3 linked regions of the Saccharobesus litoralis genome follow. The protein of the gene in region 2 interacts with the protein of the main gene of each other region in a pairwise test. Links are inferred from orthologs where the notes say so. Each region holds a gene or a part of one and is shown on either strand. Other genes may lie near its edges.

Evidence for each region. The genes of interacting proteins can lie anywhere in the genome.
Region 1: the proteins of C2869_RS21450 (region 2) and ftsA interact in binary tests that used the Escherichia coli proteins (3 or more experiments, as listed by UniProt). The link is inferred for Saccharobesus litoralis from one-to-one orthologs.
Region 3: the proteins of C2869_RS21450 (region 2) and C2869_RS18160 interact in binary tests that used the Escherichia coli proteins (3 or more experiments, as listed by UniProt). The link is inferred for Saccharobesus litoralis from one-to-one orthologs.

The regions. Positions count from the first base shown.
Region 1 is NZ_CP026604.1:5,500,615-5,503,571, reverse strand. Bases 13-2,910 are described here. They hold ftsA (cell division protein FtsA), read left to right. Parts: upstream 13-794; coding sequence 795-2,027; downstream 2,028-2,910. Other genes in these bases: ftsZ (cell division protein FtsZ), read left to right, coding at 2,123-2,910; C2869_RS21090 (cell division protein FtsQ/DivIB), read left to right, coding at 13-792. Also shown: more of C2869_RS21090, read left to right, coding at 10-12; more of ftsZ, read left to right, coding at 2,911-2,957. UniProt on the Escherichia coli protein: Essential cell division protein that assists in the assembly of the Z ring. May serve as the principal membrane anchor for the Z ring.
Region 2 is NZ_CP026604.1:5,600,923-5,603,755, reverse strand. Bases 17-2,790 are described here. They hold C2869_RS21450 (rod shape-determining protein), read left to right. Parts: upstream 17-768; coding sequence 769-1,812; downstream 1,813-2,790. Other genes in these bases: mreC (rod shape-determining protein MreC), read left to right, coding at 1,947-2,790; C2869_RS21455 (DUF6701 domain-containing protein), read left to right, coding at 17-529. In the rest of the region: more of C2869_RS21455, read left to right, coding at 1-16; more of mreC, read left to right, coding at 2,791-2,831; rod shape-determining protein MreD, read left to right, coding at 2,831-2,833. UniProt on the Escherichia coli protein: Forms membrane-associated dynamic filaments that are essential for cell shape determination. Acts by regulating cell wall synthesis and cell elongation, and thus cell shape.
Region 3 is NZ_CP026604.1:4,828,116-4,831,144, reverse strand. What follows is about bases 13-2,982. They hold C2869_RS18160 (RodZ domain-containing protein), read left to right. Parts: upstream 13-983; coding sequence 984-1,982; downstream 1,983-2,982. Other genes in these bases: ispG (flavodoxin-dependent (E)-4-hydroxy-3-methylbut-2-enyl-diphosphate synthase), read left to right, coding at 2,024-2,982; pilW (type IV pilus biogenesis/stability protein PilW), read left to right, coding at 202-987; C2869_RS18170 (bifunctional tRNA (adenosine(37)-C2)-methyltransferase TrmG/ribosomal RNA large subunit methyltransferase RlmN), read left to right, coding at 13-190. Also shown: more of C2869_RS18170, read left to right, coding at 1-12; more of ispG, read left to right, coding at 2,983-3,029.

The DNA.
Region 1 (2,957 bases), 100 kb from region 2 along the record:
CTTTGCGTAATGGGCGTAGAAAAAACACAAGCGACTCAAAAGCCCAAAATGCCTGAGTTGCGGCAACAAATTGAGCAAGCCGGTTGGCCGTTTTGGGCTGGTTTAGTGTTTTTCTTTTGGGTACTGATTGGCTCACTGTGGTTAATTGAATATGTCAGTGAATGGCTGGTTGATGAAAATCGCTTACCGGTTAAGCAAATCGTCGTTCAAGGGCAGCAAGACTATTTGACTAAGCAAGATGTGTTGCAAGCGTTAGAGTTGCAAATGAGTCAAAGTTTTTTTGCATTAAATGTCGATAAAGCGCAGCAGCAATTAGAAGCGCTGGATTGGATATACAGCGTATCGGTACGCAAAGAGTGGCCGAATAGATTGAAAATTTACATTACAGAGCAAAATCCACAAGTACATTGGAACGGGGATTTTTTGTTAAATGAATATGGTGATGTATTTCAAGCAGATACGGATAGGTTACAACGAGAGTTAGCTTGGTTATTTGGCCCAGAAGGGGACGAAAATCAAGTATTAGAAACCTATCAAAAGTTAAGTGAGTTAATGGCTTTGTATCACGTAACCATTAACGAAATGTCGCTGTCTGAACGGCATGCTCTGCAAATAACGCTAAAAGACGGGGTTAAGCTTAATTTAGGACGAGAAGATTGGCTTAATAGAAGTCAGCGATTTTTGCAACATTACCCGCAGTTGAAGCGGGCGCATAATTTAGATTATGTCGACTTGCGTTATGACACTGGGTTTGCGGTTGGATTAAAACAGAATAATGAAGATCAGAGTTGATTATGTCTAAGGTGACGGACAGAAATTTAATAGTGGGATTGGACATAGGCACAGCGAAAGTCGTCGCTGTCGTTGGTGAAGTTTTACCAGACGGTGCGGTGAGTGTCGTGGGTGTCGGTAGTCATGCATCGCGAGGTATGGATAAAGGTGGTGTGAATGACATTAACCTAGTTATTCAATCGATTCAGCGAGCTGTTGAAGAAGCTGAACTGATGTCAGGCTGCCAAATATCGTCGGTTTATATCGCGATATCGGGTCGACATATCCAGTGCCAAAATGAAAATGGCATGGTGCCGATCAGTGAGCATGAAGTGACACAAGATGATGTGGATAACGTGATCCATACCGCCAAGTCAGTGCATTTGCCAGCTGAACGTCGGGTACTACATGTTTTGCCTCAAGATTACAGTGTTGATATTCAAGAAGGGATTAAAAGCCCAATTGGTATGTCGGGCGTGCGCTTAGAAGCTAAAGTGCATTTAGTGACCTGTGCTGACGACATGTCAAAAAATATTGTTAAGTGTGCTGAACGTTGCGGGTTACGCGTTGATGATTTGGTGTTCTCGGCAATTGCGTCCAGTGATTCAGTGCTAACAGATGACGAGAAAGAGCTTGGGGTTGCTGTTGTTGATGTTGGAGCCGGCACTATTGATTTAGTTATCTATGTGGATGGTGCTATACGACATAACGCGGTTATTGCCGTTGCGGGTAATCAAGTCACTAAAGATATTGCGCAAATTTTCCGTACGCCGATGAGTCATGCGGAGCAATTAAAGGTGCAATACGCTTGCGCAATGCGCCACATGGTTAGCATAGAAGAAAGTATTGAAGTGCCTAGCGTAGGTGGGCGACCAGCGCGTTCTATGTCGCGCCACACTTTGGCAGAAGTTGTCGAACCTAGATACCAAGAGTTATTTGAGTTGGTTCGCGAAGAGATCAGTAAAAGCGGCTTAGAAGATAAAATAGCAGCAGGGATCGTTTTGACCGGTGGCACGGCCAAAATGGAAGGTGCTGTCGAGTTTGCCGAAGACTTATTTCAAATGCCGGTTCGTTTAGGTAGCCCAGTTAATCTTAAAGGGTTAACTGAGTATGTAGATGATCCGAGTTATGCAACGGCTATCGGTTTGTTGCATTACGGTAAAGATCAAATAAATAACCAGTATGCCAACCGAGTTGAAGATAGCTCGGCTGGCTTGTGGCAACGCATTCATAGCTGGTTTAAAGGTGAGTTTTAGTCGCGGTTGTTGCCTTGGGGTGACAAGCGTGGAAGCTAAATTTGGAAATTTCGTTTTGGGAATAAACATAAAAAAGTAAGTAAGTGGAGAGAGTCATGTTTGATTTAATGAGTGAGCAAGCTGATGAAGCTGTCATCAAAGTTATTGGTGTCGGTGGAGGTGGCGGTAACGCCATTGAGCATATGGTTGAACACACCATTGAAGGTGTCGAGTTTTTAACCGCAAATACGGACGCGCAAGCCTTAAGAAATTCACAGTTAGCGCCTGAAAACAAGATTGTTTTAGGTCGTGATGTGACTAAAGGTTTAGGTGCAGGTGCTAACCCTGAAATCGGTCGTCAAAGTGCAGAAGAGGATCGTGACGCGATCCGCGATGTGATCAATGGCGCAGACATGATTTTTATTGCCGCAGGTATGGGCGGTGGTACGGGTACGGGTGCAGCACCTGTCGTTGCCGAAGTCGCGCGAGAAATGGGTATTTTGACGGTTGCTGTTGTAACTAAACCATTCCCATTTGAAGGTCGTAAGCGTATGGCTTATGCCGATCAAGGTATTGATGCGTTAGCGGCAAGTGTTGATTCGTTAATCACAATCCCTAATGACAAGTTATTGAAAGTGTTAGGTAAAGGCACTTCTTTGTTGGATGCATTTAAGGCAGCCAATGACGTGTTATTTGGTGCGGTGCAAGGTATTGCCGAGCTCATTACTCGCCCAGGTTTAATTAACGTTGACTTTGCCGACGTACGTACAGTGATGTCGGAAATGGGTACCGCAATGATGGGTACAGGTGTCGCTAAAGGTGAAGACCGTGCAGAAGAAGCGGCTGAAATGGCAATCTCATCTCCTTTATTAGAAGACGTTGATTTAGCCGGCGCGCGAGGCATCCTAGTTAATATCACTGCGGGCATGGATATTAGCATTGAAGAATTTG
Region 2 (2,833 bases):
TAGCGACGGGCGCTCTAATCAGTCGTCTTACACGCTAAATGCAACGAATATAGAGCAAAGATACGCGCGTTTTTATGCGCAAGATGCGGCCGATACCATTGGCGGTGCAGCTGATATTCGTGCGCAAATTCAGCATTGGAACGGCACTCAATGGCAAACCACCACGGATGACGATGCCAGTATCTTGCCGCTGGATGCTTTTGATGCCACGCCAGCAAAAAGTGCTGATAGCGACCCATTTACTGTTACGGTCACCGCGAGCAATGGTGACACCAGTTTGGTAACTGCGACAGGGCGTTTCGGTAATTCAGATCCGGTTAGTGTTGGGCAATTTAATATTGAATTTGATCACGCTGATACTGCGCTAAGTAGTGGTAGTTTAATTTTACAGTGGGATGCAAGCTCTTTACCGAGTTGGTTATTTTTTGCTTGGGATGGTAATAGTTTGTCCGTTCCACCTGCGACCCGTGTGGCATTTGGTAATCGCCGTGGTAATGAACGTATTATTTCTTGGCGTGAAAGTAATTAGCGTTATGGGGTTACAAGCATAAATACTCGGCATGTATCATACCAAACATGAAACTTGCGGCTTAAGCGTACTCTCTTTATCTACACCTTTGCCTATATTTATCCTGTTTTGGCTACTGAGTGCAAAAAAGCTCGTTAATTATTAAACTTCCTTAGCTCAAGTCTTGCTGAAATTAGGCATGGTTGGTAAAGTTAGCGCAAAAAATTTTCCTCTAATTCTGTACTCGGGAAGCCCCCTCCATGCTTAAGAAATTGCGCGGCTTGTTTTCTAACGACCTATCCATCGATTTAGGTACGGCGAACACACTTATCTATGTCAAAGATCAGGGTATTGTCCTGAATGAACCTTCGGTTGTCGCTATTCGTCAAGAGCGTGCTGGCGGACAAAAGTCAGTTGCCGCAGTGGGCACAGCGGCAAAACAAATGTTAGGTCGTACACCAGGCAACATTAAAGCCATACGCCCAATGAAAGACGGTGTTATTGCCGACTTCTATGTCACTGAAAAAATGTTACAACACTTCATTAAGCAAGTGCACAACAATAACATTTTACGTCCGAGCCCACGGGTTTTGATTTGTGTACCTTGCGGAGCAACGCAAGTGGAAAAACGTGCCATTCGTGAATCGGCCATGGGCGCAGGTGCGCGTGAAGTCTATTTGATTGAAGAGCCTATGGCGGCAGCAATTGGTGCGGGTATGCCAGTATCTGAAGCGACAGGTTCAATGGTAATCGATATCGGTGGTGGTACGACCGAAGTTGCGGTTATCTCGTTAAACGGTGTGGTTTACTCGTCATCAGTACGTATCGGTGGTGACAAATTCGACGAAGCGATTATCTCTTATATTCGTCGTAATTTTGGTAGCTCGATAGGTGAAGCGACCGCAGAGCGAATTAAACATGAGATTGGCTCAGCTTATCCGGGTGATGAAGTGAAAGAAATTGAAGTGCGCGGCCGTAATGTAGCTGAAGGTGTACCTCGTAGCTTCACGCTCAACAGCAATGAAATCCTAGAAGCGCTGCAAGAGCCATTACAAGGTATTGTGAGTGCGGTTATGGTGGCGTTAGAAAAATGTCCACCTGAGTTAGCATCTGATATTAGTGAGCGCGGTATGGTATTAACCGGTGGTGGCGCATTACTGCAAGACCTTGACCGTTTATTAATGGAAGAAACCGGAATTCCCGTGGTTATCGCGGATGATCCATTGACCTGTGTTGCACGCGGTGGTGGCGAAGCGATTGAAATGATTGATATGCATGGTGGCGATTTATTCTCTTACGACTAAGAAGATAACATGACGCCAGTGCAGTAAAAAACCAAAGAAGTTAACTAAGCCGGGACCAGCCCGGCTTTGTCGTATTCTTAGATTGCCATTTTTCACCGGTAATCACACACTAAATAGCGGTTAGCAGAGAAAAAATGAACCCTTTATTTGGCAGAGGGCCATCCATACAAACCAGAATGACCTTGGCAGTTATCCTGTCCATTGTCCTGATTTTTGTTGACCATAAACACGACGGTTTTAAACAAGTGCGGGTATTTCTTAACTCGCTAGTCAGTCCGTTGCAATATGCGGCTAACATTCCACAAAACTTACTGGATTTAACCACCACTTCACTCGCTTTTCGTAGCCAATTAATAGAAGAAAACGATCGTTTAACTGAGCAACACCTGATATTAAGCGAGCGTTTGCAGCGCATGGCCTTTATCGAACGAGAAAATCAAAGATTGCGCGCTTTACTTAAATCACCCGCGCGTGAAGTTGTTGATAAAATGGTTACCGAGGTGATGTCGGTTGAAAGCAACCGCTCTTCGCAGCAAGTGGTGATCAACCGTGGTTCGTTGCATGGCGTTTACCTTGGCCAACCTGTATTAGATGATCAGGGTATTGTCGGGCAAGTTATCAGTGTGGGCTCCACGACAAGTCGTGTATTGTTGATCTCAGATATTACTCATTCCATTCCCATCCGTGTGGCTCGTAACTCTGTGCGGTCGATTGCTTCAGGTGCAGGCTATTTGCAGCGTATGGAGCTTAATCATGTGCCGCATAGTGCTGACATTAAAATGGGCGATCTTTTGGTGACCTCAGGTTTAGGTGGGCGTTTTCCTGAAGGTTATCCAGTGGCTAAAGTCAGCCAAGTTGATTCTAATCCGAGTTTACCCTTTGCCAAAGTGGTGGCTGAGCCTGTGGCTAAATTAGAGCGTATTCGTTATTTGTTGTTACTTTGGCCGCCTAATGTTGAGCAGAAACCCATTTTTGAAGCTATTGAGCAAATTGTTGAACAAGCCGAGGAGCTACTGTAATG
Region 3 (3,029 bases), 770 kb from region 2 along the record:
AAGTAATTCACGAATTGATCGCTTTGCTAAAGTGTTAATGGAGTATGGTTTAGTGACGATAGTTAGGCGCACCCGAGGTGATGATATTGACGCAGCTTGTGGTCAATTAGTCGGCGATGTAAAAGATAGAACAAAACGAATGTTGAAAAAACGCGAAAAAGGCGAGAATATCAGCATTAAATCTATTTAATTTATTATTTTATGCGGATAATTGGCGCGTTACTTTTAGTCGGTATGGCAACTCACATAGCGGGTTGTGTGACAAAAACAACCTATGCTGAAAGTGGAAAACCTGTAATAGAGCGGGAACAAAACCCGACCGAGATCGCGCAAACGCGCCTAGCGCTGGCTTTACGTTATATCAATGCTGGCAACTATTCGCAGGCTAAATATAATTTAGATGCAGCGCTTAAACATGCTCCTGAAATGCCTGAGGTACATTTTAGCTTAGCTTATTATTATCAAACCGTTAACGAGTTAGACAACGCCAATCAAGCTTATTTGAAAGTGTTACAACTGCATCCAGATAATGGCGATGCCTTAAATAACTACGGCACATTTTTGTGTCAAACAGAACGGTTTGTCGAAGCTGAACAATATTTTTTAAAAGCAGTTGCGCAAGATGAGTACATAAGAGAGTCGCAAACTTATGTTAATTTAGGCGTCTGTTTGCTGGAAAATAAACAAAAACAAAAAGCACACAGTTACTTATTAAAAGCACTTGAACATAACCCCTACAATGTAAAAGCATTGATGGAATTAACCGAATTATCCTTAGATGCGCGCCAATTACAGGAAGCGCGTAATTATTTGCAGCGTTACGAAAAAGCGACCCGATCTGGCCGTTCAGCCCGCAGTTTATGGTTGGGCTATCAAATTGAAAGCCAGCTTAAAAATAATATGGGTGCTGAACAATATGGTCGTACCTTGGTACGCTTTTATCCAAATGCTTCTCAAACTAAAGCTTATATTGAACTTACTCGATGATGACTGAAAAAATAGAACAAGAACAACTTACAGAAAGTCAGCCTACGCCGGGACAAATGCTGCAAGAGTTACGCGAGTTACAAAAATTGTCTCGCCAAGATGTGGCTGATAGCTTGAATTTAAAAATTGATATCATTGAAAAAATTGAGAAAAATCAATTCAAAGATATCGGCACACCTTTGTTTGTTCGTGGCTATTTAAAGTCTTGCGCCAAGCTATACGGTATTGAAGAAGAAAGCGTCATGGCTTTGTATGATGCCATGTCTGACGCGCCGCAAGTTCAACGGGTTAAAATGACTAGCTTTTCACGCCGTACCTCGCGTGAAGCGCACGATAGTCGCTTAATGTTAGCAACTTATATCATTATTGCGATAGTCATTTTGTCGTTTGTATTATGGTGGTGGCAGCGCGATCAAGCACCAACGTTTAACTCGTTGGTTGACGTTGTTAATGAGCAAGTGAGTGACACTCAAGCTGCTGATCCCACTTCATCTGCGAGTGATGAGCAAAAAGTACTAAGTGCAGGCGAGCCAAGTGCAGATGAGCCAAGTACAGATGAGCTTGCTCAGCCATTAGACAGTGTTGCGCTAGATGAGACGCCACAACAAGAATTAGCTAATCAAGAGCAAGCTAGTTCAACAGCCATTTCCGCTGCACCATTGGTTCAAGATCCAACACCGAAAACAATTGCAGCTGACAGCTCGCAGCAGTCAACTGCTTTATTAAACGTTGCAACACCAGATGGTGCCGTCGCAATGGAATTAACCTTTATTGACGATTGTTGGCTGGTGATCACGGACGCAACCGGTCGAGAAATTGCCAATGGTGTTAAGAAAAAAGGTTACGTTATGCCTGTTTCTGGCGTTGCGCCGGTTAGTTTTGTATTGGGTGCACCTGAAAATGTCAGTATGACATTTGATGGTAAAACGATTGATATGACCCAGTTTAAGGCCGGACGCGTTGCACGATTTAGTTTACCGTTTGATCATGAATAAGCGTGTAAAAGTTATTTTCCCAATTTATTAGTGAGTTAAGCATGTTTCACGAGTCTCCAATTAAGCGTAAACCCACCAAGAAAATTTGGGTTGGTAAAGTACCAGTCGGTGGTGATGCACCGATTTCTGTTCAGTCAATGACAAATACAGAAACGACAGATGTTGATGCAACTGTCGCGCAAATTCAGCGTATTGCTGATGCCGGTGCCGATATTGTGCGTGTTTCTGTACCGACAATGGAGGCAGCAGAAGCGTTTAAATTGATTAAACAACGAGTGGATGTTCCACTAGTAACAGATATTCACTTTGATTATCGCATAGCGTTACAAGTGGCTGAATACGGTGCGGACTGTTTGCGTATTAATCCTGGCAATATAGGTAACGAGCAGCGAATTCGCTCAGTTGTTGATTGTGCACGCGATAAAAACATCCCTATTCGTATCGGGGTTAACGGCGGTTCACTAGAGCGTGACATTCAAGAAAAATACGGCGAGCCAACAGCGGAAGCTTTGCTTGAATCGGCTATGCGCCATGTAGATATACTAGACAGATTAAACTTTGATCAGTTTAAAGTGAGTGTAAAAGCATCGGATGTGTTTTTGGCCGTAGGTGCCTATCGTTTATTGTCAGCGCAAATTGATAATCCTTTGCATTTAGGTATTACTGAAGCTGGTGGTGCCAGAGCAGGGGCGGTTAAATCGGCAATTGGTTTAGGTATGCTATTGAATGAGGGCATTGGTGATACATTGCGCGTATCTTTAGCGGCTGATCCTGTCGAAGAGATTAAAATTGGTTTTGATATTTTAAAATCATTACGTATTCGTTCACGCGGCATTAATTTCATTGCTTGTCCGAGTTGTTCTCGTCAAGAGTTTGATGTCATTGGTACCATGAACGCACTTGAAGAGCGTTTAGAAGATATTACTACCCCGATGTCGGTGTCAGTGATTGGTTGCGTAGTCAACGGCCCAGGTGAAGCCTTAGTATCTGATGTTGGCCTTGCCGGTGCTAAAAGCAAAAGTGGCTTTTATTTAGGTGGTGAGCGTC